3 regions of the Corynebacterium imitans genome follow, and region 3 is predicted to be linked to each of the others. Evidence: predicted binding sites of a transcription regulator. Region 3 holds the regulator's gene; each other region holds the start of a gene.

Region 1 (10,284 bases), 1.1 Mb from region 3:
CGTCCTTGTGCTCGCCGCGGATCGAATACCCAACTTTTTGGCCCAAAGTTGAGCCGTCGAGGTGCGCGAGCCGTCGCGCCGCGGATCGGACCGCCACACGACGCGGCGCGGTCACAATGGTTTTGCCGACCTTGTTCGCGATCGCCGGGGGCAGCAGCGTCGTCTTGCCGGTGCCGGGTGGCGCCTGCACCACGAGCGGCCCGGAATCCGGCAGCTGATCCAGGGAATCCGCCACGGGCAGGCCCTGTCCGATTTTCGCAAGGTCAAACATGAGTTTCCAGGGTAGCGTGAGGGGCATGAGACGTCTCTTTGCAGCGATCGTCCCACCAGATGAGGTCCGCGAGCACCTCGTCACTGCCTTGCGCCCGATCAGGGACTTCTCCGGCACCGAAACGCGCTGGACCGACCCGGACAACTGGCACATCACCTGTGCCTTCTACGGCAGCCAGCCCAACGACGCCGCCGCCGTGAGCGACCACCTCTCGCAGGCGACTGCATTCACTCGGCCTCTTCGCCTCCACCTCCGCGGCGCGGGCTGCTTCGAGCGGCGCACACTGTGGATCGGCGTCGGCGGGGACAAAGCGCAGCTGAAAGACCTGATGGCGGACTGCAAACTCGACCCGGAGCAGTGGCACCGCCAGCGCGCCCACCTGACCGTCGCGCGCAAGGGAACCAGGACACGGGACATGCTGCTTCTCGACGACCACGCCCACGCCCTCTCCGTCTACTCCGGCCCCGACTTCACCGTGGATGAAGTCCACCTCATGGAGTCCCACCTCGGCCGGGGCCGCAGCGGCGGGCCGAAGTACGAGGTGGTGGACACGTTCTACCTGCGCTAGGCGGGGAGGAGTTCCGCGAGCGCTCGCTCGACGTAGCTGGACGGATCGTAGGCGGGAAGGACGTCTTTGGGCTGGAAAGTCATGCCGTACTCGTCCTCTAGTGCGGCGATGCGTGCCTTCGCCTCCGTCAGGTCCTGGTCTCGGTCGAAGTCGTCGAGGATGGCGTGGCCCTTGGCGTTGAACTCCGCCGTCCGCGCACGGTTTGCGCGCACGCTGGCGAGGCTGGAGCGCCACCGGGGATTGGTCGGAGTGACCTGTCGGCCAAGGAGCCCGTCCGGCTCGTTGATCTCGTAGGTGCCGTCGGAAAACAGCCAGATGATGTCGCCGGTGACCGGGTCGGGGACGTAGCTCGCCCGCTTATCCGTCTTCAGATTGTGGTGGTGCTGGCACAGCGGGAACAGGTTGCCCGGGGTGGTCTCGCCGCCCTCGTCGAAGGGGATGCGGTGGTCCAGCTGGCAGGAGTGCGCCGGCGCGGTGCAGCCGGGGTAGACGCACGTGCCGTCGCGGGCGGTGACGTAGTCGCGCATCTCGGCAGTTGGGCTGTAGCTGGGCGTGGAGGCGTTTGCGGCCTCGTCCATGTCCAGCACTTTCGCCCCGGTCTTGGCAATCCACTCGTCGAGAGCTGTCGTCGCTTCCGGCCCCGTCCACCCGTGCCCGGGGAACTGCACTGGATCACCCGGCTCGCGACCCTTCGGCGCGTAGCAGTGCAGGACTGGCGCATTCGTGGGGGTGACCTCGCCGGTAAGCAGCTTGATCATGGCTTCGGCCAGCGTCACCTTGTGCTCGCGCGCCGCCGCCATGATGCTCTTTCGGCACCGGGCGGCGCTGAGCTCGTTTGTGTTCAGTTGCACGATGGACTGTTCGACGCCGTCCAACAGGAAGGCATCGAAGCTCACCTGCTCTTGCGAGCGGGAGCGTTCGCGCTGCTTGCGCCGCTTTTGGTCGTAGGCGCGCTCGGGGTCGATCTGGCGGATCAGCTCCCGGATGCGGCGGGTCACCGTGTGGCGTTGGGGCATGTGCTGGTTGGTGCGGGTGGGGGTGAAAAGGGAGGTCAACGCATCGTCGATAAGCGAGAGCGCTTCGGGGTCTACCTCTTCTCCGAGCTCGGCGAGGACCCGCTCGATGGCGACGAGGTGCGACATGTCGAGCAGGCGGGAGGCGCGGTGGAGGGCTTGCAGGCGCGGGAGGAGGCCCAGCGTGGCGAAGGCGAGGATGCCGCGCTCGACGAAGCCTTTCGACCACGCGGTGGCCTGCTGGATTTGGGTCACGCGCATGTCGAAGTCTTCGATCTCGGTGTCGATGTACGGGGAAAATACGGCGAAATGTGCGTCTCGGACGGCTTGGCCTGCGGAACTTATTAGGTCGTCGGGTCGTTGGGTACGAAAATGGGCTGGTGGGCTTGCGGTTGTGATGGTCATGGTGTCACCCCTCGAAATGAAGGTTCTTTCAAAGTAGCGCACGCATGTTCTACCCGCAAGGGTTATCTCAGAAGAGATTTGGAAATAGGGGACTACCTGTGCTAATTCTCGTGCTTTGTTGTGTTCCGTTTAACCACAGCGGGCACGCCTGCGGCGAGAGAGTCGGCGGGAAGGTCCTTCGTCACGACCGCCCCCGCCGCGACCACGCATCGGTCGCCGATGCGCACGCCCGGCATCACCATCGCGCCAGCCCCGAACCAGCAGTTTTCGCCGATAACAATGGGTTTCGCGCGCTCCCAGCCAGCGGCGCGATCGTCGGGGGCGAGCGGGTGCTCCACCGTAATGAGCTGGCAGCCGGGGCCGAAGAGGGTACCCGCGCCGATGGTGACGTCCGCGATGTCGAGGATGGTGCAGTTGAAGTTCATGAAACAGCCTGGCCCGAAGTGCGTGTTCGCGCCGTATTCCAGGTGGAGTGGGGCCCAGATCTCGGGCACCTCGCTGGATGGGAAGATTTCGGACAAAAGTTCCCGGGCGCGTTGTGGGTCGGTGTTGTGGAGTGCGTTGAACTCGCGAAGCAGCGCCCAGCCTGGCTGGTGGTCGGGGAGTGTTTCCGGCTTATACCAAGTGTTCGTCATGCGGTTAGGGTAAGTGCATGTTTTTACTACTCGCCACGTGGATCGCGGCGATTGCGAGCCCGGGCCCGGACCTCTTCCAGCTCATCCGCGTAGGCACGAAGGACCGGCGCGCCGGGGTGCTGTGCGCGCTGGGGATCATGGTGGGCAACACCTTCTGGATTGTGGCGTCGATCGCTGGGCTGAGTGCGCTGGTCACTGCGTTCCCGCAGGTCCTCGCAGTGCTGCAGCTGGTTGGCGGCGCGTACCTCGGATGGATGGGGCTGAGTGCGATCCGCAACGCGAGTAACCCGGACGTGTCGGCGGCGGCGAGCGTGCGCAAGCCCTTTCGCCTCGGCTTGGCGACGAACCTTTCCAACCCGAAAGCCATTCTCTTCTTCGGCGCGATCTTCGCCCAGTTCAACGCTGGCGCACTCGAAGCGGTCCTCCTGATCGTGACGGGAGTGGCCTGGTTCGTGGGGTTCGCACTTTTGGCCGCAAAGTTGGGCGGGGTCATGAAAACCTATGGCAGCGTGGTGGACAGAGTGACCGGCGCGATCTTTGTGGCACTAGCAGTGTGGATGATTCTCAGCGGCGCACGAACCATCTTGTTATCCTAACCACATGACAGCCCAAAAAGTAGCAGTAGTCACTGGCGGATCAGCGGGTATTGGCGCGGCGGCAGCCCGGGCTTTGGCAAAGGACGGCTGGCACGTCGTCGTCGCGGCGCGGCGCCTCGACAAGTGCGAGGAGATCGCAAAGGAGATTGGCGGGGTTGCGGCCGAATTGGATGTGACGGATCAGGTGAGCGTCGACAAGCTTGCGGCCCAGCTTGAGCGAGTCGACCTGGTGGTCAACAATGCGGGCGGCGCGAAAGAGCTGGACTTCCTGCGCGACGCGTCTGATGCGGACTGGGAGTGGATGTTCGACACGAACGTGATGGGCACGATGCGGGTCACGCGCGCGCTGTATCCGCAGCTCAAGGCGTCGCAGGGCCTGGTGATCAACATCGGTTCGGTCGCGGGGACGGACGCGTACAAGGGCGGGTCCGGCTACAACGCGGCGAAGTACGGGCTGCGTGGCATCACGCGTGCTTTCCGCCGCGAGGAGGCCGAGCAAAACATCCGCGTTACCGAGATCGACCCGGGCCGCGTGAAGACGGAGTTCTCGCTCAACCGCTTCAAGGGCGACGAGGAGAAGGCGGCTGCGGTCTACGACGGCAAGCTCAACCTCAGTGCAGAGGATATTGCAGAAGCGATCCGCTGGGTGGCGAGTCTGCCGCCGCACGTGAACATCGACAGCCTGAACATCATGCCGACTGACCAGGCCGAGCGTTAGCGACTATCGTTGGTCATATGATTCTGACTATGACCCCGAACGTCGAAGGCCGCCAGATCACCGAGTACATGCGCGTGATCGGCGGCGAAACCATCATCGGCCTCGCCATGTTCCGCGACTTCGCAGGCCGCGTCCAGTCGCAGGAGGGCGAGGTCATCCAGGCGCGCGACTCCGCGCTCAACGAGCTGTGGAACCGCGCCCAGCAGATGGGCGCCGACGCCGTGGTCTCCGTCGACGTGCAGTACGACGCCCTCGGCGCGGACAACGGCCTGCTCATGGTCACCGCCACCGGCACGGCAGTGAAGTTGGCGTAAATGGACGTCGCAATTTCCGGGGACTCGATCCGACTCGGCCAATTCCTCAAGCTCGCTAACCTCGTCGAGTCCGGCGGGCACGCAAAAGAAGTCATCGCGGCCGGCGAGGTGCAGGTCAACGGCGAGGTTGTCACCTCGCGGGGCTTCTCGCTTGTCGACGCCGACGTGGTCGACCTCGCCGGCACCTCCGCCACCGTCGTCACTGGCGCTGAAGACGCTGAAGACCAAGACTACTTCGACGAACGCACCGCCAACGACGACTTCGACCCCGAAAAGTGGCGCAACCTGCCCTAAACTACGATGGGCTTTTAACTTCGTCAGGTTGGAGGAGACCCTTTCATGCCCGCTTTCAGTGCCGAGCTCGGAATGCCCTACTGGCAGGACCTACTCACGCCGGACCAGCAGAAGTCCACGTACTTCTACTCCAAACTGCTCGGCTGGGAGACCACTGGCGAGACCTACCGGGTGGCCAAGAAGGAAGGCCTCCCCGTCGCCGGCATCGTGCCAGGGGAGTCGCCCGCGTGGGTGACGTACTTCCTGGGCAACGCCGATGTGGAAAAGTTTGGCGGAAAAGTTGTCGCCTCCTCCGAGGTGTCGCTGGGCCGGATGCACGTGTGCCAGGATCCGGCGGGCGGCGTCTTCGGCCTGATCGAGCCGAAAGGCGAGGAGCAGTTCGTCGCGGCTGGCGAGCCTGGGGTGCCGGTCTGGTACGAGTACAGCGCCCCGAGCATGGAGACAATCGACTTCTACGGCGACCTTTTCGACTGGGAAATCAAGGAGTCGGAGGGCTACTACCTCGCGACGGTGGAGGGCTCGCCCTTCCTCGGGATGCGCGTGGAGGAGAACCCGGTCGGCTGGCAGAGCTTCCTGGGCGTGCCCAACATCACTGAAGCGCGCCAGCAGGTGGAGATGCTCGGCGGCAAGGTCCTCGCCGGCCCGGGAGATTCGCCCTTCGGCCCGATGCTCGCCATGCAGGACCCGACCGGTGCCCACGCCTTTCTTGTCGAGGCCCCCGAGCCCGCCCCGGAGGACTTCAGCGAAGCGGACTCGGTGCTCGAGCTCTAGCTCCGGAAGAAGTCGGCGAGGTCGCGCACTTTTCGACGCGCCTCCGCCGGCGTCTGAATGTAGTGCGTCGAGTGGTAGGTCTCCGCGCCCTCGATTTTCACCCCAAAAGAGTCTTCGGTCCCAACCTGGGTAAAGGTGGGCACATCCAGGGTCACAACTTTTGTGGGAAAAGTAAGGGCGACTTTGTCGGCACCTTCCGGAATGTAGCCACACCCAGAGGAAAACGCCCACACGGCAACCGTTTCTGCGCCATTAGCGCGGGCGAAATCGACGGCTCGGGAAGCTGCAGCAACGTCATCGACGTCCAACACCGCGCACCCGGAAAGCTGGGCCAGCGCCGCCGCCTCCGGACGGAAGAAGTGCTCCTTGGCCGCCTTCGGTCCGTCCCACAGGCTGATGATCCAGGACGTGGAGTCCCCGAAGATTTCCCCCAGCTCGCAACTTTTCTGCGAAATGTTGTCCGTGTAGGCCACCCCGGGCATCGTGTGGTCGACTGCAGAGCCGAGCATGAGCATCGCCGCGTGGGTGATCCGGTCCGGCAACAGGGCGAGGTACTGGGGAGACTCCGGATCGTAGGTGGACTCGATGTAGCTGCGCAGCTGCTCGAGCTGGAGGTCGTCGGGAAGCTGGCGATCCACCCCGCCCACGTTGAAGTTCGGGTCGCCCTGGATGTTCTCCGGGTACTCGTCTACCAAATCCTCACCCGCTTCTCCGGCGCGATCCACATCTTGGAGCCGGGCTCCACATCAAACGCCTCGTAGAACTCGGCGACGTTCGCGGCGATCACGTTGCAGCGGAACTCGTTCGGCGAGTGCGGGTCGATGGCCAGCAGCTGCGCGGCCATCTCCGGGCGGGTCTTCGAGCGCCAGACGCGCGCCCAGGCGAGGAAGAGACGCTGGAAGCCGGTGTACTCGCCGTCGAGGTCGCCGAAGGGGTTAAGTGGGCCGTCGTCAAGCGAGCGCTCCTTGAGGTAGCGCTCGTAGGCCACGACGGCGATGCCGAGTCCGCCGAGGTCGCCGATGTTCTCGCCGAGGGTGAACTCGCCGTTGACGCCCCGGGAGTCCTCGCCGAGGACGGACGGGACCAGGCCGTCGAACTGGTCGACGAGCTGCTTGGTCAGCGCCTCGAAGTTCGCGCGGTCCTCATCGGTCCACCAGGAGTTGAGGTTGCCCGCGCCGTCGTAGCGTGAGCCCTGGTCGTCGAAGCCGTGGCCGATCTCATGCCCGATGACCGCGCCGATCGCGCCGAAGTTCTCGGCTGCGTCCGCCTCCGGATCGAAGAACGGCGGCTGCAGGATCGCGGCGGGGAAGGTGATGTCGTTGACCACCGGGTTGTAGAAGGCGTTGACCGTCTGCGGGGTGGTCACCCACTCGGAGCGATCCGCGGGCTTTCCGATCTTGGACAGCTGGTAGTCGTGCTCGAAGGCGCTGCCGCGGCGAACATTGTCGACTAATTGTTCCGGGTCAAACTCCAAGCCCTCGAAGCTGCGCCAGCGGTCCGGGTAGCCGATCTTGGCCTGGAACTGGCCGAGCTTCTCCAGCGCGCGCTCGCGGGTGCCCTCGGTCATCCAATCCAGCGCGCTGATGCGCTCGCGGTATGCGGCCAGCAGGTAGTCCACCAGCTCAAGCATGTGCTGCTTGCTCGAGGGCGGGAAGTGCTTCTCGACGTACACCTGCCCAATCTCCTCGCCCACCAAAGACTCAGCGAGGCCGACTGCGCGCTTCCACCGGTCGCGCTGCTCGGTCGCCCCGGAGAGCTTCGTGCCGTAGAACTCGAAGTTCGCCTGCCCGATCTCCTCGGTGAGCACGCCGGCGCGGGCGCGCAGGATGTTCCACGCGGCCCACAGCTGCCAATCCGCCAGGGTTTCGGGGCGCAGCATGGCGTCCAGGTCCTCGATGTATGAGGGCATCATGGCGATGACCTTGCCGTCGTCAAGCCCGGAGGCACGCAGCAGCGCCTGGACGTTTGAGGGGAGTGCATCCAGCGTGGTCGGGTTGTAGGTGGCCATCGCGTCGCGGGAGCGGACCACGTCCCAGTGGCTGCTGGCGAGGCTGGACTCTAAGTTGACGATGCGCTCGGCAGCAGTTTTCGGATCCAGACCCAACAGGTACATCGGCGGCAGGAAGCCGAGCATGCGCGCGACGTGTTCCTTGTACGCGGCGAGTGTTTCCGCGTGCTCCTCGGCGCGGTAGTAGGCCTCGTCCGGCAGGCCCAGGCCGGACTGGACGAGGTAGGCGACGGCGTCTTCGGATTGGGAGTCCTTCTCCACCCAGTAGGTGAGCGGCGCACCGATGCCGACCCGCTCAAGCTCCCCGAGCGCGCGGGCGAAGTCCTCCACACTTTTCACCGAAAGTTTGGTCAGGTCCGCATCCAGCGGAGATACACCGGCACCGTTGACGGTGTCGGTATCCATGAAGGAGGCGTACAGGGTGGCACCAAGGCTGTCGCCTTGCCGCAGCAGGGCGCGGACGTCCTCCTCCGACTTGTCGCGCAGGGCGTAGAAGGCTCCATCGATGCCGCGGTCGGCGGGAATCTCGTGCTCGCGCACCCAGTCGCCGTTGACTAACTCAAATAAGTCATGCATGCCCCCACTCTAACGGGTTTAGGCGTGCGAGATAATCCAATCCGAGGCCTCGCGCTGGTCCCACAGTGTGTAGCCGCCGTGCGCGCCCATCCCGTGGAACACTCCCAGGGAAGCAAGCCCAAGCGAGCGGAACAGCTCGTTGAACTGCTGTGCCGGCAGCTGGCCGCCGCGCAAGTTCGTCTTCAGAGCGGGCGCGACCAGCGGGCGGTAGCTTTCCTGGGTAGAGCAGACGATGTCGGCAGAGTTGCAGATCTCCAGCACCCGCGGGCCAAGCTCGCCGTAGCCGCCCTTGAGCTCGCCGAGCGCGCCACGCGATGCCGGCGAGGTGATGCGGGAGAGCGCTGCCCCGTTGCCGCCCTGGTAGGGATTGGCGAAGAGCGCGGCGGAGTCGACGCGATCCGGGTCAATGGGTCCGTTGCCGTGGGCGATATCGCGCAGCAGGCGTGCGGCGATGTCCGCGCCAAGCGAGTAGCCGGTAAAGCTAAACGTGGCGCCGGGGCAGGCGTTGGACAGACGGCGCACGGTCCGCACCGTCTCGTTGTAGCCGTCGGCAGACGAGGCGTAGTAGTTGTTCGCCGCGAACGGGGTGGCGTGGTAGGACACCCACAGCGGCTGGACCTTTCCGCCCGTGCCCAACTGGGTGAGGATGCCGGTGAGGAAGACGTTGCCGCCGTGCGGCATCGCGTTCGGGATGCCCGGGGCGGTGTTCGCCCCGCCCGGCACAGCGATGAGGTACTTCTTGGTGCACCCCTGCTGCTCAACCAGCTGGTCCGTGTTTTCGGAGGGTTGAATCGGGGCGGCGGTCGCTGCAGGTGCCGAGGTGAAGGCGAAAAGCGCAGCGGCGACCGCCGCTACCAGACGGGAACGGCGCATGGGCGTTTTACTCTTCCGGATCGCGGATCTTCATCGGGCCCGGAGTCCACCAGCCCGATCGAACTACCTCATCGTAGTCTATCTCCGCGTTTTCCGGGATCTCACCGACGGAGTTGGTCCGGCGCTCGTACTTCGCGATCGAGCCCCAGTCGCGCTGCCAGTCGGTCTTGAGGTAGCCCGGGATCTCGTAGGAGTAGTTCACGGCCTCCGCGGTCGACAGCGCGCCGCCGCCCAGGAAGTCCATGAAGTCCGAGAGCTGCTGCTTGCCGGGGGCGTCCGGCATGATGCGGTACTCGGGGATCTCGGTGACGCCCGCGTAGTGGCTAAACGTGCGCTGGCAGGGGTACTGGAAGGCGACGGACCAGTCGAGCAGGCCGGGAGTTTCGGCGTCGAAACGCTTGCCCAGCGGTGCCAGCTGCGGGTTGCGCAGCGGAGTGACCGCCAGCCAGTCCTTTTCCGCCAGCGAGGTGTCCTCGGCGGCCAGGCGGACCACGTCGGCGTCTTCCGGCAGGTCGGCGACGGGGTAGCGCAGGTTGCGCCACAGCGGGGTCGGGCCTTGGTCGAGCATCTCTGCCTCGCCAAGCTTCTCCACACCGCCGTCGGTGCGTGTGCCGTACTCCAGCTTCAGCTCGGTGCCCTCCTGCTCCACGCCGTTGATGTCGTGGTGGGCGATGCGGCCAGCGACCGAGGTGACGAGCAGCGGCGCGTTGTCATTGGTTTCCGGCAGCTCGTACCAGGTGGTGGTGAGCTTGGCGCCGGCGGAAGGATCGTCCTCGAAGGTGCCGAGCACCGGCACGCGCGTGTAGTCGAGGTTGAACGGCAGGCGCACCGTCGAGCCGTTGACGCCGCGCATGGAGTCGGGGCGGTTGCCCTGCGTGTTTGTGGTCGTCGTCGACTGCTTCTCTTCGCTCAGGTCGGCCTGTGTCGGTTCGGCGTCCGTCTCGCCAGTCGAGCTATCGCTTGTCGACGCCTCCTGCTCCGCCAAGTCCGAAGCGTTCGCATTCTCGCTCACGATGAAGGCAGGCACGCCGTCCGGAGTGAACCCGCGGGACTCGCTGCCTGCGTCGAGGGAGCGGCCCAGCGGGACGCCGTCGATTGGCGTGAGGAAGGAATCGTTCGTGTCCTCCTCCAGCAGTACCTCGTTGGCCAGGGCGCAGTGGTTGCCTGCAAAGCTCCGCACGTTGCCCATGCCCACCGAGTACGCCGGCGCCTGGGAGGCGAATGCCTTGACGAAGGTGAGGC
Region 2 (10,284 bases), 1.2 Mb from region 3:
CTACGAGAACAACGTGGGCAAGGCGACCACCTGCGTGCGCGCGCTCGCCGAGCGCGGCGTGAAGCGCGTCCTGCTCAGCTCGACCGCGGCGATGTACGCGGCCGACGAGCGCCTGCTTGTCGACGAGCACAGCGCCTGCGACCCCTCCAGCCCGTACGCTGCGTCGAAGTGGATGCTGGAGCGCGTGCTTGCCGACGCCGCCGCGGCCGGCCTCATCCAAGCCACCTCCCTGCGCTACTTCAACCCGATCGGCGCCGACCCCAAGCTACGCACGGGCCTGCAGAACCCGGCACCCTCGCACGCACTCGGCAAGATGATTTCCGCCTACCAGGCGGGCGAGCCCTTTACCGTCACCGGTGTCGAGTGGCCCACCCGCGACGGCTCCGGCCTGCGCGACTACGTCCACGTGTGGGATCTGGCGCGCGCGCACGTCGCGGCGCTGCAGGCGGACCTTGCCGACTACGAGGTGATCAACCTGGGCACCGGCCAGGGCACGACCGTCTTCGAGCTCGCCGACGCGGTCGGCGAGGCGACCGGTACACCGCTAGAGATCCGCACCGCCCCGCCGCGCGACGGCGACGTCGCAGGTTGCGCTACCCGCACCGACAAAGCAGCCCGCCTGCTGGGCTGGCGCGCGGAGCGCAGCGTGGCTGATGGGGTGCGCGATTCACTTGAGTGGGCGAAGCGCCTGCCCGAGGTGCTTGAGCGGGGCTAGTTCTCGCCGTTTTCTTCGCGCCGGCGGCGGCGTTCTTCCTCTTCCCGGCGCTTGCGCTCCGCTTCCTCGCGGGCGCGGCGCTCCTTGAAGCGGTTCTTCTCGATGTTCCAGAGGAAGTCTTCATCATCGTCGGGCCCCTTAATCTGCGGGCGCTGCTGGGCCTGCTCGATGCGTTGCTGCGAGCCGGGCCCGAACGCGCGCCACATCAGGTAGATGGCAACGACGATGAGCACGAAAAGTAGTAGCCTTCCCATAACTTCCAACATACTTGGTTGCCGTCTAGGGTTAGGTATATGCGACAACAAGCCCCCGAGCTCGACCCCGCCGCCCGTTCCCGCGCTAACAAAGCTGCCGCGGTGTATGGCCTGTGCCGACTCGGGCTGTTCATCGCGCTGACCGTGGTGATCCAGGGGGCCGCGCTGCTCATCGGCGCTCCAGTGCCGCTGATCATGTCCGCACTGCTTGCCCTGATCGTGGCGTTCCCGCTGTCCATGCTGGTGTTCAAGCGTCAGCGCATCGAGGCCACTGAGGCGGTCGCCCAGTGGCGCGAGCAGCGCAAGGCACGCAAGGAGTGGATCGCCAGCGAGCTCGCTGAGCGCTAGTCTTAGCAGACTAGCGTTATCCGAAAAGTGCGGCGATGACCAGCATCGCCGGCAGCGAGAGGAACGTGGTGAGGAAGACGGTGTCGCGCGCGACCGTCTCGCCGACGCGGTAGGTGGCCGTGTAGTTGTACACGTTCTGCGCCGTGGGCAGCGCGGAGAGGATGAGTGCCGCGTAGAGCTGCGTGCCGTTCAGTCCCATGGCCGTGCCGACGAGCAGGGCGAGGGCGGGCATGGCGACGAGTTTGAGGGTGGTGGCGGTGAGCGTCGGCAAGCGCTCTTGCGAAAGCACACCATCTCCCTTGAGCGAGGCACCGAAGCTCATGAGAATCATCGGGATCGAAGCCCCGCCGAGGATCTCCAGCGGCGCCATCACCGGCTCAGGCACCTGCCAGCCGGAGGCCGAGACGGCGAAGCCCGCGAAGGCCGCGAGTACGACTGGGGCGGTGAGACCGGCGATAAAGGAGCTGCCGATCGAGCGCAGGCCTCCGCCCTCGGCGTTAAGCCCCGCGATGATGATGGGGGAGAGCACCGCCATTTGCAGGACGAGCGCGGGGATGACGTAGGTGGCGTCGCCAATCACGTAGGTGGCAATCGGCAGGCCGATGTTGACCGAGTTGTAGTAGCTTGACGACGCCGCCCCCGCCATCGTCTCGGCAACACTGCGGCGGAAGAACAGCGCGCTGAGCCCCCAGTAGATCGCCATCGTCGCCACCGAGGCAATGGCGATGACCCCCACCACGGGCGAGGCGAACGCCGAGGTGTCTGAGGTTGCCACGCTGGAGAAGATGAGCGCCGGGGTGGCCGCCCAGAACGCGATGCGGTTGAGTTGCAGGCGCGCCTCGCCTTTGCCAATTACGCCCTTCTGCGCGAGCAGGAAGCCCACACCGATCACGGCGAAGATGATGGCGAAGCCCGTCAACACGTCCAGCACGAGAAAAACAACCTTTCGCGAGACTTTCAGGATTACGTGAACATTGTTCCCTACGCTACTGGGCAGTGCGTCAAGGAGGTGCAAGCATGAATCAGCGCACGCGGCTGCTGGCCGTGAGTATTGCGGCCGGGCTCGGTCTGGCGGGGTGCGGCAACTACGTCAACGTCGAGGTCATCGGCGCATCTGGGTTCTCCCACAACGAGCAAGGCGAGATCATCGCTCACGTGCAGACCTGCGGGGAGTCCATCAGCCAGCTCGACATCGCGGCGGATCGGCTGGGGCTGGTTGACGACGAGCCAAACGAGGTCCTCGCACGCTACTTCGCCCCTGAAGCACAGTCCGGGCACATCCAGGTGAACCTGAGCGATCCCGCGCCGTGGGCGGAGCAATTGCCTCTCGACGCCACGTACCCCGACAACCGCGCCCTCCTCCTTACCCCCGCGCCCGACGACGATGGGGGCAACGGCGTCTTCCGCCCGGAGAAGACAATTGCGTCTGCGAGTGCGACGAAACGCGAAATCCTGGAGCAGCCAGCTGGTACCGTGCTGAGCGTAAGTGCCTACGATGGGAGTGTGCAGACGTGGACGGAAGAGGAGTTCAACGCGGCGTGCTAGCCGAGTCGGTTGTGTTTGTCCTCTTCGCCGTGGTCTCAGCTGCCATGCTGCTGGCGTCATCTTTGCTTGGCCCTGCTGGGTGGGCCGTGGTGCTGCTGCTCGGCCACCCGCTTTTGTCGCTGGCGCTTGCCGCCTGGGACACGGTGCGCTCTGAGAAGGTCAATTGGCTGTGGTGTGTCGTGCCGCCGGTGGTGCAGGCGCTCGAAATCCTCGTATTCATGAACCCAACTGCGTTGCCCTTCGTGGTGCTGGTGGCGCTCGGCGGCGCGCTCGGGCTTGGGTTGGGCTACGCAATCCTGCGAGCTCGCCGGGTTTAGAGTCCGCGGCCGCGGACTGTTTTGGGGCGTCCGCGAGTCTGCGGCCGCAGACTGTTTGAGGTTCCTCATCTGCCATTTCAAACTCGCGCGGTGTGCTTAAGCGACAAATGTCTCAATTTAATCACAACATGCGCTACCTGTTGCTCTCGAATATGTGTATGTATATAACGGAAGGCAAAACCGCCCACCCAAACCGCCGCGCCGCAGAATTGAGAGACCGTCATGGACCTTGTCATCCCGGAAGAAGAAAAACTCGCTGCTCAACTAGCAAAGAATATCCACGTCAACCACGATGATTCCACTGTTGCTCGCGCTCGAATGCTTGATGCCGTCGGACAGTTCGATGAGGAGGAGTGTGCGCCGCGCCTAGGTTCGAAAACTACCGCCGCTTGGTTAATACGTGATCTACGTATCCCCCGTAGTACTGCATTCGAGTATGTATTCGTTGCCAGAGGGATACGACGATATCGCATGCTTTATGAGTCATTCGAAAAAGCGCGGATTAGTTACACCACCGTCAGGTGGCTGTTGAACTACATGAATGAGGAGAACGAGGGCGAACTCGTCGCAGCCGCCGAGGCAATGTGTTTCTCCGAGCTTCAGCAGAAGCTTGCCGGTGTGGAGCCGAACGACGATAAAGACCCCACCGAGCCCTACTTCCGGCTCAACAAGCGCAAAGACGGGATGGTCCACCTCGATGTCCTCCTGCCAGCCGTCACCGGTGAGGAACTGCTCGCCGCGCTCAAACTCGCGCAGCTGGCCAACCACGGTCTTGACGGCGCGACACCCGAAGAGTTGGACGACCCCGAAGCGCTCGACGCGCTCCTGAAACAGGTGGAAGCCACCGAAGAAGCCTGCCCGGCGACGAAAGCTGCGCCTCCAGGTGCCAACCGAAAGAGCATCTGGGAGGACATCAAATCGACCGCCGAAGCGATTGACGGGGAGCACAACGCCTCGCGCTTCGGCCCACCTGAGCCCCGCAACTTTTACTCCGCCTTCATCGCCATGATCAACATGGTGCGCACCAGCCCCTCAAGCCCGCTCCGCACCCCAGGTGCGCACGTGAACATCATGGTCACCGAGGATGGCCGGGCTTGGATGCCCAACAACCTGCAGGCCAAATCCTCCGCGGTGGAAAGCTACATCGCCAATGCGATGGTCCGCTTCCACGTGCTGGATAGCCAGGGGTTGACGCTCAACGTGAGCCGCCAACAGCGCTTCGCCACGGACGGCCAGGTCGCCGCACTCCTGGCCAGCTGGGGCCACCAATGTGCCATGCCCGGATGTACGCATACCCGCTTCCTCCAGATGCACCACATCAAAGACTGGTCCCGCAACGGAGAGACGAACATGGACAACCTGCTCCCGCTGTGCTCCTCGTGCCACTCGCTCGTGAGCAACAACTCCGTGCATATCCGGCAGCGGGGTGGCGACATCCACTACCGTTTCGCCGACGGCACCCGCTTCACCGCCTACAACCGGGCGCACCCCACAGCCCCGCCGAAACCCAGCCCCCGCACGTGCGACGCCACCTGCACGGCCTGTACGGACGAAAAACAGCCCCAACAGTCTGCGGCCGCAGACTGTCAGGGCCAGGAAAACCGACAGCGCCAAGAGCGGCGCACACCTAGTGCGTCGTGTACGGCACCACCATGCCGGAACCCCAAAGCTGTAAACCCGTCACCGTGAGGGCGGCAGCGGTGAGGATGGACCACAGCAGCATGGCACGACCGTTCATACCTAGTACCGGGATGAGGTCCTTGCCCTGAGCGCGCTGACGTTGCACGGTCAAAATAGAGGACACAGCGAAAGGCAGCGCGGCAAACGCCACGAGCGCAAGCGAGTTGCCCAAAAGCAGCGTCACCGCAAACGGCGTCAGGGTCAGCACGGTAAACAGGCGGCGCGCACGCACCTCGCCGAGGCGTACTGCCAGGGTGTTCTTGCCTGCAAGCGCGTCCGAATCCAGATCGCGGATGTTGTTGGCCAAGTTCACCGACGCCGAAATCGCGCCAACCGCGATCGCCACCAGCCACCCCTCCGTAGTTAGCCAGCCCGCCTGGGTAAATTGCGTGCCCAGCACCGCGACGAGCCCGAAGAAGACAAACACAGCCAACTCCCCGAAGCCGTAGTAGCCGTAAGGCTTCTTCCCGCCGGTGTAGAACCAGGCCGCAGCGATACATGCCGCGCCAACCAACACGAGCCACCACGCGCTCATCACCGCGAGAATCACGCCCAGCACACCGGCAATAAAGAAGGAGGCAAACGCCGCGAGCTTCACGTCCTGCGGGCGCGCCAGCCCGGAGGCGGTAATGCGCGTCGGACCGGTCCGATCATCATCGGTGCCGCGCACCCCGTCGGAGTAGTCGTTGGCAAAGTTCACGCCGACGATCAGGGCCCACGCAACTCCCAGCGCCAGCAGGGCCTTGCCCAGGTGCATGCCGCCGTTGTAGGCCGCCAGGCCCGTACCGGCGATGACGGGCGCGAAAGCGTTCGCCCACGTGTGGGGACGCGCAGCCTGCCACCAGTCGTGAAAAGTCGCCGTCGCCCCAGACCCGCCAGAGCTACCCGCCCCAGAACCAGAATGCGCAGAGTCGTTTCCATTACCCGTCGTGTCAGTCATGCCTCCCATCATGCCCCGATTTGCCTCAGTCGGCTAAAGTTTTGGCACATGTGGATCGACTATGCGCTTCGGCAAGCTCTGGGCGGGGTTGGTGCATTGCTGCGCGCACCCCAGCTTCGGGTGGCCGCGCGCAAGTCTCCAGCACGCTTCCCTCAAGAGGGCAGCACGGTCATCTCGCTGACTTCGCATGGCCCGCGATTGAAGTCGGCGGTGGTGGCGATTTCCTCCCTGCTTGTCGGCACCAAGCGCCTGCCGGTCTACCTGTGGCTGGATAAAGAGGACTTCGAGGGCGAGTGGCCCAAAGGTCTGCACGCGCTCGTAGAGCACGGCCTCCAGGTGTGCTGCTCGGACGGGCACTACGGCCCGCATACGAAGTACTACGGCACCTTTCAGGAGTTCGCCGGCACCGGCACCCGCGTGATCACTGTCGACGACGACATGATGTACCCCAAGTGGTTCGCCGAAAAACTCCTCAACGCCTCCGACGCCGACCCGAACAATGTGGTGGCCTACCGCGCGCACGAGATCGTGCTGCACGACGGCCGCTTGGCTCCCTACAAGCAGTGGAAGTCCGTGCAGGATACGGATCCGGACCCGCGTCACTTCGCCACCGGGGTATCGGGGGTGGCGTACCCGCCGGCGATGGTGGATGCGGTCGCCGCGCAGGGCACTGCCTTCCTGGAGTGTGCCCCCCACGCCGACGACATCTGGCTCAATCGCTGCGCGCTGCGCTCGGGCCACTACGTGCGCCAGGTCTTCCCGCACCCGCGCGAGTTTTCTATGGTGCCGGCTTCCCAGGGCGTGGCGCTTGTGCGGGGCAATCTGCGCGGCGGCAACGACGCCCAACTGCGCGCCACCTATGCGCAAAAGGACTTGGGCTTGCTTATCGACGCCGCGTTGTCCCTCAACGAACCAGCCCACTAACCCCCGACGCACCGGGGCACTGCGCGGCAATGCCTACCTGTCGACCGCTGAGCATCTGAGCGGCGGCATGGGCGGGGGTGTTCGCCTCGACGATACAAAAACGTATTCCTGGACTTGTGCTTAAAGCACCCCTAAAATGTGATGTCATCTATCACCTCAGCTGTTTGGGCTAAAACTCTTCGGGCGAGGTGATGTGTACATAACCAAACACTGATAACGAGCCGCGCTTGCCAGGCCCTGTTCAGCGGCTTGATTGAGGAGTATCCCATGGCCGGATCATCTCGGCGTTTTCGTAAATCAACTTCTACAGGCATCGCAGCCTCATCCATTATCGCCCTCGCCCTTGGCGGCGTGAGCGTCGTCGCCCCGGGGCCGCTGGCGCCGCACGCTGCCGCTGCATCCAGTTACACGGGCGGCATCCGCGAGAGGTCCGGCGCGGTGGAGAAGGACGCCCAGAAGGCCTCTGACCTGCCGGCCGGCTCGTGTGTTGTCGATTCAACGGATGGGAAGGGCAGCCAAGCTGGTTTCCACTGGAACACCGTGGAGCCGGCTGCAGAGAGCCCCGACAAAAAACGGTGGGGCTTGAGCGTCGCCTTTGACAATTCAAAAGACCGCACGTTCGCCGATTGGGGCTTTACCCATTCAGGCCGCATGGGTGGGTACCTCGATCGTGGTCAAGTTCCCTCTATGAAGGCTGGCGAGACCTTTCTTCAAGGCGAGGTAGTCACTCATGCGGCCGACGAAAAAATTCGTATTGACGGTTCTGGCCAACAACGAAACCTGAACCTCTTCGCAGAACTGACCGATGCGAAAGTCAAGCAGTTCGCTGAGGCTACCGACGGTAACCCGGTACGTTATGCCTGGCAAGGCTACTATACGCAGGAAAACCCCGGAGCAAATAGAGCCACCAGGGGAGCGTCCTTTTCGGCCCTCGTGAACCCGTGGCCGAGCGAAAACATCGAATGTAACCCGATCACGGTCACGTGGGAATCCAAGGAAAAGCTGGTCATCAGGAAGGGCGAGGAGCTCAAGGTCGGCAAGATCAACATCCCGGCCGTGACCGGCGGCGGAACCGATGACTCCATGTCCCGCATGGTCGTGGAGGCCTACGACGCGCAAGGTAACTTCATCGGCACGAGCGACACTGTGGCTTCTGGTGGCGGCACGTCGAGCGTGCGCATCGACCAGGAGACCGGTGAGATCTTTTTACACCATGCCGGAGTACAAGGGCACGAACCTGAGCGCTCAGCAGGGCATGCGCTTCAACGTGCTCGCCAAGCCGCGTACGGTTACACAGCTCCAGGACGCTGCTAAGAGCAACAATGAGTATCTCGGGCATGATGGAGCCTTCGAAAGCTCGAACTCGCTGACGCGCTATAACAAGCCGAACTTTATTGACAAACACCAATGGAGCTTCGACGACACTCAGTTCCACGACCCGAAGTATGACCCTGACCAGCAGGCAATCATCTCCGGCGTGGAGGACAACAAACCCACCAAGGAACGCCAGGTGGTCTCGTTCAAGGAAGCCGGGGACAAGATTACGGACCTGGTGAAGAAGCGTGAGGACGGCGGCTTTGAGGCCGAGGTCAAGCTGGACAAGAAGAACGTCTACTCAGGCTGGGACGCCAAGATGGATCCCAAGACCTATGAGGTCACCGTCACAGCGCCCCTGAACCCAGCTCCTGGTACCTTTGCTCAGCCACGCGTCATTGTGACCTACTCCAACGGCTCGCAGGATATCATCCCGTTGCTTGTGACGGTGGATCACAACCACACCCAGGTTTCGGAGCTCAAGCTCGAGACCCCAGGCACCACGAAGGGTGTTCCGGGGCAAGACATCGAAGCACAGCTGACTGTGGGCAAGGTCATTGATGACTATGGCCCCTTCACCCCGACGTCTTATGAGGTAGTGGGTGGTGTGCCGGAGGGCTGGACGGTGACCGTGGATGAAAACGGTAAGGTCACCGCAAAGTCCCCGAAGGACGCGCCGAGCTTCTCGACGATCACCCCGAAGATCAGGGCTACCTACCCGGATGGCACGATCGACGAAGTCGATGTTTCCTTCCAAGTAGTCAACAACGTGAAGGTGCCGGACTACACCGCTGTCTCCGGCAAGGCCGAGGAGGAAGTGAAGCTTCAGCCGGTCATGCCCCCGGTTGGCCTGGGTGGCAAGGAAACCGACGAAGAGCCGAACCGCTACACCTTCGAGGACGGCACCACCGAGTACAAGGTGGGCGACTGGACCGTCACCATCGATGAGGACACCGGTGAGCTGACCTCCACCATCCCGAAGTCTGCTCTGCCAGGCGCGCAGCTCACCGTTCCGGTGAAGGTGTACTACCCTAGTGGCGCGAACCCGCAGATCGCTACCGGCACCATCAGCGTTATTGGCGACGGCTCCGGCGAGGACAACGCCTTCTACCGTCCCCAGCTCACTAAGGCTGGCGAGTCGGTGAAGTCGGACATCACGACCTTGTTGGATGATCCGAAGAAGGCCACATACAAGCTGCCTCCGAAGAAGCAGTGGCCTGCTGATTGGGAGTTCTCCATCGATGAGAGCGGTACCGTTACCGCAACCCCGGGTGAAAACGTGCCGAACGGTGCTACCGTCACCATTCCGGTAGAAGTCACTTACCCTGACGGCTCCAAGGCAAGCGTGCCGGCGGACTTTACCGTTGTTGACGCATACGCCCGCGCCAATCAGCCGTCTTACCCGACGGTGACTGGTGATATCGGCACCACGGTGACGAGTAAGGTCGACCGCACGTACTTGGATGATAATGCTGAACCACGCTTCTCCCTCGTGACTGACCCGAAGGATCCTGACTACATTGCGCCGCCGCGCAACCTCACCTGGGACCAGGTGAAGATTGATCCAGTCACGGGTGAGATCACCACGCCAATTGGAGCTAACGTCCTTCCTGGCTCTTCTGCGGATATTCCAGTTCGTGTGACCTACAAGGATGGTTCGCGGGACTTCACCATCGCCACCGTCGTGGCCAAGGGTAAGCACCGCCAGATCTACGAGCCGAAGTATGAGCTGAAGACCACGAAGCCTGGCGTCGAGAAGGCTTCCCCGATTTTGGATGACACCAAGGTTCCGGAGCGCGACCTAGCCGAAGACAAGTCGAAGCGTTTCAGCGCACCCGACACTGTCGAGGGCTGGACAGTCGAGGTCGACGAGTCCGGCATCGTGACGGCGACCCCGCCGGCGGACGCGAAGGCTGGCGACGGCATCCAGGTTCCTGTGGAGGTGACATACCTGGACGGTTCCAAGGAGACTGTGTTCGCACCGTTCAAGGTGATCGAGGAGCAGAAGGACGTCAACGAGCCGTATTACTCCGTGGAAGTTACGGGCCCAGGCGTCAAGGTCGACCGACCCATCAAGCCAAACAACATCCCGGCCGGGTCCAAATTCGCCTTCAGCGTCGACGGTGACAATCCGATCACCAAGACCACCGTTGACGGGTGGGACTACGAGATCAACCCGGACACCGGTGAGATTTCTGTGACCCCGCCTGCCAACGCGAAGCCGGGCGATAAGCACGACTACAAGAT
Region 3 (10,284 bases):
GTGCAAGCGGCGTCAACGGCTCGGACTTCAACCCGAATCGGCTACCAGCGCACCTGCGGGTCACCTTCGCCGCGATCGATCGCCGTGGCGACATCGTCGACCACGACAAGGACGTCGAGGCGCTCAAGCGCAGGCAGGCGGGCAAGATCTCGTCGTCGGTGTCCAAGGCGGGGCGCGCCTCCGAGTCGAAGGCGGTGCAGGCCTGGACCGCCGACTCGCTTGGCGAGGTTCCCGAGACGGTGCCAACCACCATCGACGGCAACGAGGTCGACGCCTACCCCGCCCTCGAGGCGACGCGCGAAGGCGTGCGCGTGAAGGTCTTCCCAACCAAGGCCGCGGCGGATGCCTCAATGATGACGGCAACGCTGACCATGCTTCTGCGCAAGATCTCTGTCTCCCCGCAGCAGATGACGAAGGGCTTGCCGCTGCGTCAGAAAGTCGCCGTTGACCAGTACCCGCACGGCGGTGCCGCGGGCTTGGTCGAGGATGCCCGCGTCGCTTCCATCCGCGATCTGCTGATCAAGCACGGCGGGCCGGTGCGCACGCCGGAGGACTTCGACGCACTCGTCGCACGTATCAAGCCGGAGGTGCCGGGTGCGGTGCGCCGCATGGTGGTAGGTGTGGCACCCGGCTTGGTGGCGTACGCCAACATGGCCAGCGAGCTTTCCCAGTGGGAGGGCCCAGCCATCGATGACATGAAGTCGCAGCTGGCGTTCTACCTCCCGAAGAACGCGCTGACGATCCACGGGTTGGTCAACCTCCAGCACTTGCCGCGCTACATCGAGGCCATGCGCCTGCGGTTGGAGGACATGCGGATGGACCCGGACCGCGATGCCGACCGCCAGGAGGTCATCGACACCGCAAAGGCCTATCTGGAAGCGAAGCGCAAGACGCTGCCAGCGGGCCGGGAGAAAACACGCGCGTACAAGGACGTGCTGTGGCGCATCGAGGAGCTGCGCGTGAGTATTTTTGCGCAGCGGCTCGGCACACCGAAGCCGGTCAGCGCCCGCCGGATCGAGAAGATGGTGGACAAGCTGCGCTAGGTGCCTAGAAGTCGTCCTTGTCGCGGCGGCGCATCAGCCGGATCTCGGATTCGAAGTCGTCCGCGCTCTCGAAGGACTTATATACCGACGCGAAGCGCAGGTACGCCACCTCATCGAGCGCACGCAGCGGCTCAAGGACGGCCAGACCGATCTCGTTGGCGGGCACCTGTGAGCTGCCGTGCGAGCGCACGGTTTCTTCTACCTGCTGCGCGAGCCGTTTGAGCGCGTCGTCGGACACGTCTCGGCCCTGGCATGCCCTGCGCACGCCGACGATGAGCTTGTCGCGGTCGAAGGGTTCGCTCACGCCGTTTCTCTTCACCACTGTCAGGACCGCCTTCTCCACCGTGGTGAAGCGGCCGCCGCACTCGGTACACTCGCGGCGGCGCCGGATTGCGGCACCAGCGTCAATCATGCGCGAGTCGGTCACCCGCGAGTGTTCGTGGTGGCAGAACGGGCAGTACATCGCGGTCTCCTCCGGCAGCTCGGCGTCTTATCTTCTTGCTTGCCTACGCTACCCGGTGCCGCGGTCAGAGAGACAGTGCAGCCTAGTGCTGTGCGTAGAAGGCGAACTCCGCCTCGCTGGGCAAGGTGTTCCCTGACTGCTCCGGCGAGAACACCCCGCCAAGTGCAGATCCCAGGATCAGCGCAATCCCCAGCCCGATTCCCACCAATACGCTTTCACGCTTTTCGCGGCGGGATTCGAATTGAGATTTTTCGACTTTCCCAATAACGGGCGCTTGCTTTCTCTCTTGCGGATCCAAGGGTGTCGAAACATTGAGCGTTCGAACAGGGCGAGCCTCTCGTGCAGGAAGCTCCCTTTCTATAAGGTCCCATTCTGCGACAGGATATCCACGGTACCCACGCTCCTTCGCGCTCGTCGCTGCGGAATACGTACGATTGTGCATGATGGTCATTGTTGTGCTCCTTTGTGCGTTTTCTTCATTCTAAAAACCCGACGAACATTATCGAACGGTCTCGCGCCCATATGTTCGAGATTAGGTTACGTGTTCGATTTATAGCACCCCAACACAACGCTGTCTACACCACTAAGAAAAAGTCGAACACCCTTGCCCTGTCTGGTAGGTTAAAGAGTGCGCTATACGCGCCACCAATTCCACAATTAAGGAGCACCCATGGCACGCAAGAAACCCGAGACCAAGAACTTAGACATGAGCGTTTTGTCTGATCGCCAGCGCAGAATTCTGGAGGTAATCCAGGATGCGGTGGTGCTGCGCGGATATCCGCCGAGCATTCGCGAGATCGGAGATGCGGCAGGGCTGCAGTCCACATCTTCTGTGGCATACCAGCTCAAGGAGCTGGAGAAGAAGGGCTTCCTGCGCCGAGACCCGAACAAGCCGCGTGCGGTTGATCTTCGCCACCTCCCCAATGCAAAGCAACGCCAGAAGGCCCCGGCGGCAGAAGCCCCGGAAGACGCTTCGAACGCCCGTTACGTTCCGGTTGTCGGCCAGATTGCCGCTGGCTCCCCGATCCTCGCCGAGGAGAATGTGACGAGCTACTACCCGCTACCCGAGGAGCTTTTGGGCGACGGCGACTTGTTCATGCTGCAGGTTGTTGGCGAGTCGATGCGGGATGCAGGCATTCTGCCCGGCGACTGGGTTGTCGTGCGCTCTCAGCCGGTGGCAGAGGAGGGCGAATTCGTTGCCGCACTGCTTGACGGCGAGGCAACGGTAAAGGAGTTCCACAAGGACTCCACCGGCGTGTGGCTTTTGCCACACAATGACGCCTACTCGCCTATCGACGGCACGCATGCCGAGATTATGGGCCGCGTCGTCTCCGTCTTCCGCACGCTCTAGATCACCCCTCATGCGGGGGCGGCATGCCGCACAAGGTGTGGCTTTTGCCGCCCCCAAAGCGGGGGAAACGGAAGCAAAAGGGTGTAACCGGGCACTGGTTTTTGCAACAATACGGTCAACGTGTTGGTTTTTGCTTAGTGTGTCAAAGGAGCCGAAGGAGCGCCGTGTACGCAGAAGAACGTCGGCGGCAGATCGCCTCGCTTACTGCAGTTGAGGGACGGGTCAACGTCACAGAACTCGCTGGGAAATTCGGGGTAACCGCGGAAACGATCCGCCGCGACCTGGCCGTGCTGGACACCGAGGGGCTGGTTCACCGCGTGCACGGCGGTGCCGTGGCCAGCCAATCGTTCCTCACCACAGAGTTCCCGCTCGACGCCCGCTACCGGACCGCCTCCGCTGCAAAACTCGCCATCGCACGCGCCGCGCTGAATTTCGTGCCAGACAAGCCCGGCGGCTCGATCTTTTTGGATTCCGGCACCACAATCAACGGGCTCGCCTCGCTCATGGCGAAGCACCCGCCAGCGCGCGAGTGCCACATCGTGACAAACTCGCTGCCCACCGCGCTTGACCTCTCGAGCGCCGACGTGCAGGACGTGCAGCTGCTCGGAGGCAACGTTCGCGCGATCACCCAGGCTGTCGTCGGCGATATCGCGCTGCGATCGCTCGCCATCCTGCGCGCTGACGTGGCATTCATCGGCACGAACGCACTCACCATCGACCACGGGCTTTCTACTGCAGACGCGCAGGAGGCGGCGGTCAAGCAGGCCATGGTAACCAACGCTCGCAAGGTAGTGGTGATGTGCGATTCCTCCAAGCTGGGCAACGACTACCTGGTTAGCTTTGGTTCGATCGACGATATCGACGTGCTCATCACGGACTCCGACGCGCCGACCTCCTTTGTCGAAGAGATCGAGCGCAACGGGGTGCAAGTCATCCTCACCAAGGAAGAGGAATAACACACCCACAAATGTGGGTTTATGCCCGTTTTCTTGAATGTTCCCACACAATCGGGCATAATTGGGTGTAGCACGTGGTGCTCACACGACCGCTTTGTCGCTGTTCAAGGGCACTTGAAGTGCACTGCCCGCGGGGTGTGACACACCGGGGGTAGGAAACACCGGACATCGACAGTACGGAGTACGCCGTGATCATCACGTTGACACCAAACCCCAGTATTGACGCCACCCTGTCCGTCGACCAGGTCGTCCGCGGCGAAGTCGTCCGCGCACACGCTGCCAGCCGCGAAGCCGGTGGCAAAGGCATCAACGTCTCCCACGCCATCGCCAAGGCAGGCGGGGAAACGCTCGCGCTCGCGCCATGCGGTGAGAATGATCCATTCCTGCAGGCTGTAGACCGGATCAACGTACCGTTTGTACCGATCGCGGTCGACGGTTTCGTGCGCACGAACACCGCGCTGACAGAGGCCGACGGCACGACCACCAAGATCAACGAGCTTGGCCCGGAGTTGTCCGGGGAGCGACGGGTGGACGTCGAGAAGCAATTGGCTGAGCACGCGCACAAGGCCGACGCCGCGGTGCTCGCCGGCTCCCTGCCTCCCGGCGCACCGGTCGATTGGTACGCCGAACTTACTGCTCAGCTGCGCGACACTGTGCCGCTGATCGCGGTAGACACCTCCGACGCGCCGTTGCGCGCGCTCGGTAAGCGCCTCGAGAGCGCCGCGCCGACCATCATGAAGCCGAACGCCTTCGAGCTTGCGCAGCTTACCGACGGCGACGGGCGCGCACTCGAAGCCGACGCCGCCCGCGGCGACTACGACTCGATTCTGCGCGCAGCCCGCGAACTTGTCGACCGCGGCGTGGCCGAAGTGCTGGTCACCTTAGGCGGCGCGGGCGCGTGCCTCGTCACAGCAGACGGTGCCTGGGCCGCAGCGGCGCCGAAGGTGACTGTGCGCTCGACGGTCGGCGCGGGCGACAGCTCGTTGGCCGGCTACGTCATGGCGCGCGTGGCAGACAAGTCTTTCGCCGAGTGCCTGCAGCAGGCCGTCGCCTACGGGTCTGCGGCCGCTTCCCTGCCCGGCACCGGTATTCCCTCCCCGGCGGATGTTGATTGCGCGCGCGTTGAGGTCGTCGCGCTCGATACCCCCGCCTCATCCCCTCGCGTGTAAGTGGAAGGACACACTATGAACGCACCACTGATTACGCCTGACCTGGTCAGGCTTGATGTTGATTTCGGTGGCCAGCCGAGTGAGGTCATTGGGCACCTCGCCAAGCTGATGGCCGCCGCCGGGCGCGCAACTGACGCCGCGGAGGTCGCGGCTGCGGCGACCGCTCGTGAAGAAAAGGCCGGCACCGGCGTCAACGGCCGGGTTGCCATTCCGCACTGCCGCGTCGCTGCGGTCAACGAGCCGACGCTCGCGTTTGCCCGCCTATCCGCGCCCGTGGACTTCTCTGGCCCCGACGGCGACGCCGAGCTGGTCTTCCTTATTGCCGCCCCGGAGTCCGGCGGCAAGGCTCACCTGAAGATTCTGTCGAAGCTCGCCCGCGCGCTCGTCCGGGGCGATTTCGTGGAGACGTTGCGCGCAGCCACGACGGAGCAAGAGATTGTCGACGCCGTGCTTGAGGTGGTCAACGCCGAGCCGAAGAAAAAGAAGGCGACCCCTGCTGCGCCAGCGGCAAGTGCCGAGAAGAAGCCCGAGGTTATCCGGATTGCGGCGGTGACCTCGTGTGCCACGGGTATCGCGCACACCTACATGGCTGCCGACGCACTCACCCAGGCCGCGCAGAAGCGCGACAACGTCGAGCTCATCGTCGAGCCCCAGGGCTCCTCGGGCGGCGACCCGCTTGAGCAGTCCTTCATCGACAGCGCCGACGCGGTCATCTTCGCCCACGACGTCGCCGTCCGCGACAAGGGTCGTTTCGCGGGCAAGCCGGTCGTCGACACCCCCGTCAAACGCGGGGTGAACAGCCCGGACGCGCTCATCGACGAGGCCATCGCCGCCGCGAAGGACCCCAACGCCAAGCGCGTCGAGGCCACCTCCGAATCGGCTGGCGAGGATTCCGCCGCCGCCAGTGACGGCCAGCCCTGGCCGAAGCGCCTGCAGCAGGCGATCATGACCGGCGTGTCCTACATGGTCCCGTTCGTCGCCGCCGGCGGCCTCCTGCTCGCACTCGGCTTCCTTATCGGCGGCTACGACATGGCCAACGCCTGGGAGGCGCTCGTGCTCCAGCACTCGCCCACCAACCTGCCGGGCCATGAAGTGCTTGTCGACGGCACCGCCATGACCTTCGAACGCTCCGGTTGGGCCCTCTACCTCGGTGCCGTGCTCTTCGCCACCGGGCAGATGGGCATGAACTTCGTCGTTGCCGCGCTCTCCGGCTATATCGGCTACGGTCTGGCTGGCCGCCCCGGTATCGCCCCGGGCTTCATCGGTGGCGCAATCTCCGTCATGGTCGGCGCGGGCTTCATCGGTGGCTTGGTCACCGGTCTGCTCGCCGGTGTCATTGCCTACTGGATCCAAACCTGGCGCGTGCCTCGCTGGCTGGGCTCGCTTATGCCGGTGGTCATCATCCCACTGTTGACCTCGCTGGTCGTCGGCCTGATCATGTTCCTCCTGCTGGGTCGCCCGCTCGAGTCGCTCATGCTGGGCTTGACCGATTGGCTGGAGTCCATGAGCGGCTCTTCGGCGATCCTGCTGGGCATCATCATCGGCCTGATGATGTGCTTCGACCTGGGTGGCCCCGTCAACAAGGCTGCGTACCTCTTCGGTACCGCCGGTCTGTCGGCTGGCACGGATGCAAGCTTCGAAATCATGGCCGCCGTCATGATCGCCGGCATGGTTCCGCCGATCGCGCTGTCCATTGCCACCTTCCTGCGCAAGCAGCTGTTCACCCCGGCTGAGCAGGAAAACGGCAAGTCTGCGTGGCTGCTCGGCCTGTCGTTTGTCTCCGAAGGCGCGATCCCCTTTGCCGCGGCTGACCCCTTCCGTGTCATCCCGGCGATGATGCTCGGCGGCGCAACCGCAGGTGCGGTCTCCATGGGCCTGGGCGTTGGGTGCCAGGCACCGCACGGCGGTATCTTCGTCATCTTCGCCTACGAGCCGTGGTGGGGCATGTTCATCGCCCTGGCTGCGGGCGTGGCGGTAGCCACCGTGGCCGTGATTGCCATCAAGCAGTTCTGGCCGAACGAAGAAATTCAGAAGGCCGCCGCGGCAACGGTGGCGGCCTAAGCAGTGGCGGCCTAAGCACACGCGCGCCTAGACTGGCACGTAACACCAAAAGAAAGGATTCTCACTATGGCTTCTAAGACTGTCAAGGTCGGCTCCACGGTTGGGCTGCACGCCCGCCCCGCAACCATCATCGCCGATGCGGCCGGCGAGTTCGACGACGAGATCATCCTCACCCTCGTCGGCGGCGACGAGGACGATGAGACGGATGCCGCGTCCTCGCTGATGATTATGGCGATGGGCGCAGAGTTCGGCGACGAGGTCACCGTCGAGTCCGAGAACGCAGCCGCGGTGGACAAGATCGCCGCGCTGATCGAGCAGAACCTCGACGAGGAGTAAAAGCCTTCGCTTAAAAGCACGCTTCAAGCCCCCGGCACCGTGATCTTGGTGCCGGGGGCTTGCAGCGTTGGGACCTAGCGGTACTGCCCCTCCCCGATCGTCTCGTACGCCCACCGCATGAGCGGGTAGAGCACGATGATGCCAACGGAACCAATCGCGATGCCCTCCAGAGTGACCTGGCCAACCGTAAAGGACAGGTTGCCGATACCCACGATGAGCGCCACTGCGGCCGCAGTGAGGTTAACCGGGTTTGTGAAGTCGACCTGGTTGTCTTGCCAGATGCGCACGCCCAGCATGCCGATGAGGCCGTAGAGCACCAGGCATGCCCCGCCGAGCACGCCGGCCGGGATGGTGAAGATCACTGCGCCAAACTTCGGGACAAAGGCCAGTGCGATAGCGAACAACGAGGCGACCCAATAGGCAGCAGTCGAGTAGACCTTGGTCGCGGCCATGACGCCGATATTCTCGGCGTACGTGGTCGTGCCGGAGCCGCCGAAGGTACCGGCAAGGGTGGTGGCGATGCCGTCGCCAATCAGTGCCTTGCCCTGCAGCGGGTCGAGGTCGCGGTGCGTCATCTCGGAGACGGCTTTGACGTGGCCGACGTTTTCCGCGATCAGCACCACCAGTACCGGCAGCGTGACCAGGATGGCGGAGAGGTGGAATTCGGGGCTGTGGAACTCCGGCAGGCCGACCCAGGGGGCCGCGCCGATGGTGGAAAGCGCGTCGTCGGAAAGCCCGCCCGTCGCAGCTGCAAAGGCCCAGCCGACCACGACGCCGATGAGGATGCTCAGGCGCGAGGCCATGCCGCGCGTGGCGACGGTGACCAGCACGATCGTGGCCAGGGTGACGCCAGCGACCGCCGGTTGGGTCTCCACGTTGCTCACCGCGGTAGGCGCGAGGTTGAAGCCGATGAGCGCCACGATCGCGCCCGTGACGGCCGGGGGCATCACCGCGTCGATGACGCGCTTGCCGGCCACATGCACCACCACGCCGACCAGGATGAGCAGCACACCCGTGGCGAGCACGCCGCCCAGCTGCGCGCCGATGCCATACTGCTGCGAGGCGGAAAGCGGAGCGATGAAGGCGAACGACGAGCCCAGGTAGCTGGGCAGCCGATTGCGGGTGATCAGGAGGAAGATGATCGTGCCGAGCCCGGAAAACAGCAGCGTCGTGTTGACCGGGAACCCGGTCAGCGTCGGCACAAGCAGTGTTGCGCCGAACATGGCGACGACGTGCTGCATGCCGATGCCGACGGTACGCGACCAGCTCAAACGTTCATCGGGTGCGACGACGGCACCGGGTTTCACGGTGCGGCCGTCGCCATGGAGGGACCAACCAAGTGTCTGTTTCACACCTGGGAGTCTAAGGCGCGCACCCAGGTGTCACCCAATTCCGCGCGGGGCTACTTTGCGACGACGAACTCGGCGTACTGCTCGGCGAGCACGTGCGGCAGGCGGACGTCGATACGCGTGCCGTCTTCCTCGTACGCCTCGCTGCGCACGGTGCCGGCCTCGTGGATGTGGGAGACGACATCGCCGCGAGTGTAGGGCACGAGCATCTCCACGTGCGCGTCAAGCGTGTTCAGGAACTGCTCGACCTTGCCCTCGAGTTCGGGGATGCCCTCGCCGGTCAGCGCGGAGACGAAGACAACGTCGCGGCCAGACTTGTCGAAAGCGTGGCGCAGCTCGGCGAGGACGAGCGGGTCGGCCTGGTCGATCTTGTTGACCACCACGATCTCCGGCGGGATCTCCTCGCCGGAATCGCGCGTGATCTCCGCGAGCACCTCGTTGACCGCCTCGATCTGCTTCAGCGGAAAGGGGTCGGAGCCATCCACCACGTGCAGCACGAGGTCGGCGTTGGTGACCTCCTCCAGGGTGGACTTGAACGCCTCGACCAGCTGGGTTGGCAGGTGGCGGACGAAACCGACGGTGTCGGTGAGGACGACCGTGCGGCCGTCGGCAAGCTGGGCGCGGCGCGTGGCTGGATCCAAGGTGGCAAAGAGCGCATCCTCGACGAGCACACCCGCGTCCGTCATCGCGTTGATCAGCGAGGACTTGCCCGCGTTGGTGTAGCCCGCGATGGCGATCTGCGGCGTGGTCGAGCGATTACGGCGGGCGCGCTTAACCTCGCGCACCGTCTTCATACCCTTGAGCTCGTGACGCAGTCGCGCCATGTCCGCGCGCAGCCTGCGGCGATCCGCCTCAATCCTGGTCTCACCGGGGCCGCGCAGGCCCACGCCGCCGTTGGAGCCGGCACGGCCACCGGCCTGGCGCGACAGGTTGCCGCCCCAACCGCGGGTACGCGAGAACAGGTACTCCATCTGCGCCAGCGACACCTGTGCCTTACCCTCGTTGCTCTTCGCGTGCTGGGCGAAGATGTCCAGGATGAGCATGGTGCGGTCAATCACCTTGACGCGCAGGGCCTCCTCCAGCGCCACAATCTGGGAGGGGGAAAGCTCGCCGTCGAAGACAACGGTGTCCGCCCCGGAGGCCTCGACGACGTCGCGCAGCTCGGAAACCTTGCCCGCGCCGATGTAGGTGCCGGGGTCGGGCTTGTCGCGCTTTTGGTAGAGCATGTCGATGACTTCCGCCCCGGCGGTCTCGGTCAAAGCCTCCAGCTCGCGCATGTTTGCTTCCATCTCCGCGGTGGTGCCCTCCAGCCACGCGCCGACCAGGATGACCTGCTCGAGGCGCAGCTTGCGGTACTCAACCTCGTAGGCTTCTTCGGCCTCGTCGGTGCGGATCTCGGTGCGCTGGCCCACGCGCCGCAGCGCGTTGCGCGCCTCGAGGTCGAGGGAGCCTGTAGTTGGTTCGCCCGAACCTTCTCGTGGGGGCTGTGGCGCGTTGTGGCGAAAAGCCTCCGCCAGCAGCGCGTCGTGCGCAGCTTCCTGTGGGTCGTGCTCGGG

What was found. The regulator LexA, encoded in region 3, represses DNA repair genes until DNA is damaged. The targets are predictions, from matches to a motif close to CGAACANNTGTTCG.
Region 1: CIMIT_RS00435 (HNH endonuclease signature motif containing protein) is a predicted target of LexA. The motif match lies at 2,295-2,308, and genes of this name have one in related genera.
Region 2: CIMIT_RS01415 (HNH endonuclease signature motif containing protein) is a predicted target of LexA. The motif match lies at 3,611-3,624, and genes of this name have one in related genera.

Annotation. Positions count from the first base shown of each region.
Region 1 covers NZ_CP009211.1:100,892-111,175, forward strand. The annotation lists gene CIMIT_RS00425 (ATP-dependent RNA helicase) at 1-271, opposite strand, end outside; gene thpR (RNA 2',3'-cyclic phosphodiesterase) at 297-839, shown strand; gene CIMIT_RS00435 (HNH endonuclease signature motif containing protein) at 836-2,257, opposite strand; gene CIMIT_RS00440 (sugar O-acetyltransferase) at 2,359-2,892, opposite strand; gene CIMIT_RS00445 (LysE family translocator) at 2,910-3,488, shown strand; gene CIMIT_RS00450 (SDR family oxidoreductase) at 3,493-4,206, shown strand; gene CIMIT_RS00455 (heavy metal-binding domain-containing protein) at 4,224-4,520, shown strand; gene CIMIT_RS00460 (RNA-binding S4 domain-containing protein) at 4,521-4,814, shown strand; gene CIMIT_RS00465 (VOC family protein) at 4,860-5,585, shown strand; gene CIMIT_RS00470 (hypothetical protein) at 5,582-6,310, opposite strand; gene CIMIT_RS00475 (M13 family metallopeptidase) at 6,274-8,169, opposite strand; gene CIMIT_RS11950 (cutinase family protein) at 8,188-9,042, opposite strand; gene CIMIT_RS00485 (arabinosyltransferase domain-containing protein) at 9,050-10,284, opposite strand, start outside.
Region 2 covers NZ_CP009211.1:305,586-315,869, forward strand. The annotation lists gene galE (UDP-glucose 4-epimerase GalE) at 1-715, shown strand, start outside; gene CIMIT_RS01390 (hypothetical protein) at 712-969, opposite strand; gene CIMIT_RS01395 (DUF4229 domain-containing protein) at 1,009-1,317, shown strand; gene CIMIT_RS01400 (AEC family transporter) at 1,334-2,248, opposite strand; gene CIMIT_RS11980 (hypothetical protein) at 2,335-2,862, shown strand; gene CIMIT_RS11985 (hypothetical protein) at 2,874-3,179, shown strand; gene CIMIT_RS01415 (HNH endonuclease signature motif containing protein) at 3,717-4,868, shown strand; gene CIMIT_RS01420 (1,4-dihydroxy-2-naphthoate polyprenyltransferase) at 4,807-5,799, opposite strand; gene CIMIT_RS01425 (hypothetical protein) at 5,848-6,723, shown strand; gene CIMIT_RS12690 (adhesin domain containing protein) at 6,991-8,037, shown strand; gene CIMIT_RS01430 (G5 domain-containing protein) at 7,919-10,284, shown strand, end outside.
Region 3 covers NZ_CP009211.1:1,520,111-1,530,394, forward strand. The annotation lists gene hrpA (ATP-dependent RNA helicase HrpA) at 1-1,043, shown strand, start outside; gene nrdR (transcriptional regulator NrdR) at 1,048-1,506, opposite strand; gene CIMIT_RS07135 (hypothetical protein) at 1,589-1,957, opposite strand; gene lexA (transcriptional repressor LexA) at 2,177-2,857, shown strand; gene CIMIT_RS07145 (DeoR/GlpR family DNA-binding transcription regulator) at 3,022-3,813, shown strand; gene CIMIT_RS07150 (1-phosphofructokinase family hexose kinase) at 4,002-4,982, shown strand; gene CIMIT_RS07155 (PTS fructose transporter subunit IIABC) at 4,998-7,043, shown strand; gene CIMIT_RS07160 (HPr family phosphocarrier protein) at 7,110-7,379, shown strand; gene CIMIT_RS07165 (uracil-xanthine permease family protein) at 7,454-8,731, opposite strand; gene hflX (GTPase HflX) at 8,782-10,284, opposite strand, start outside.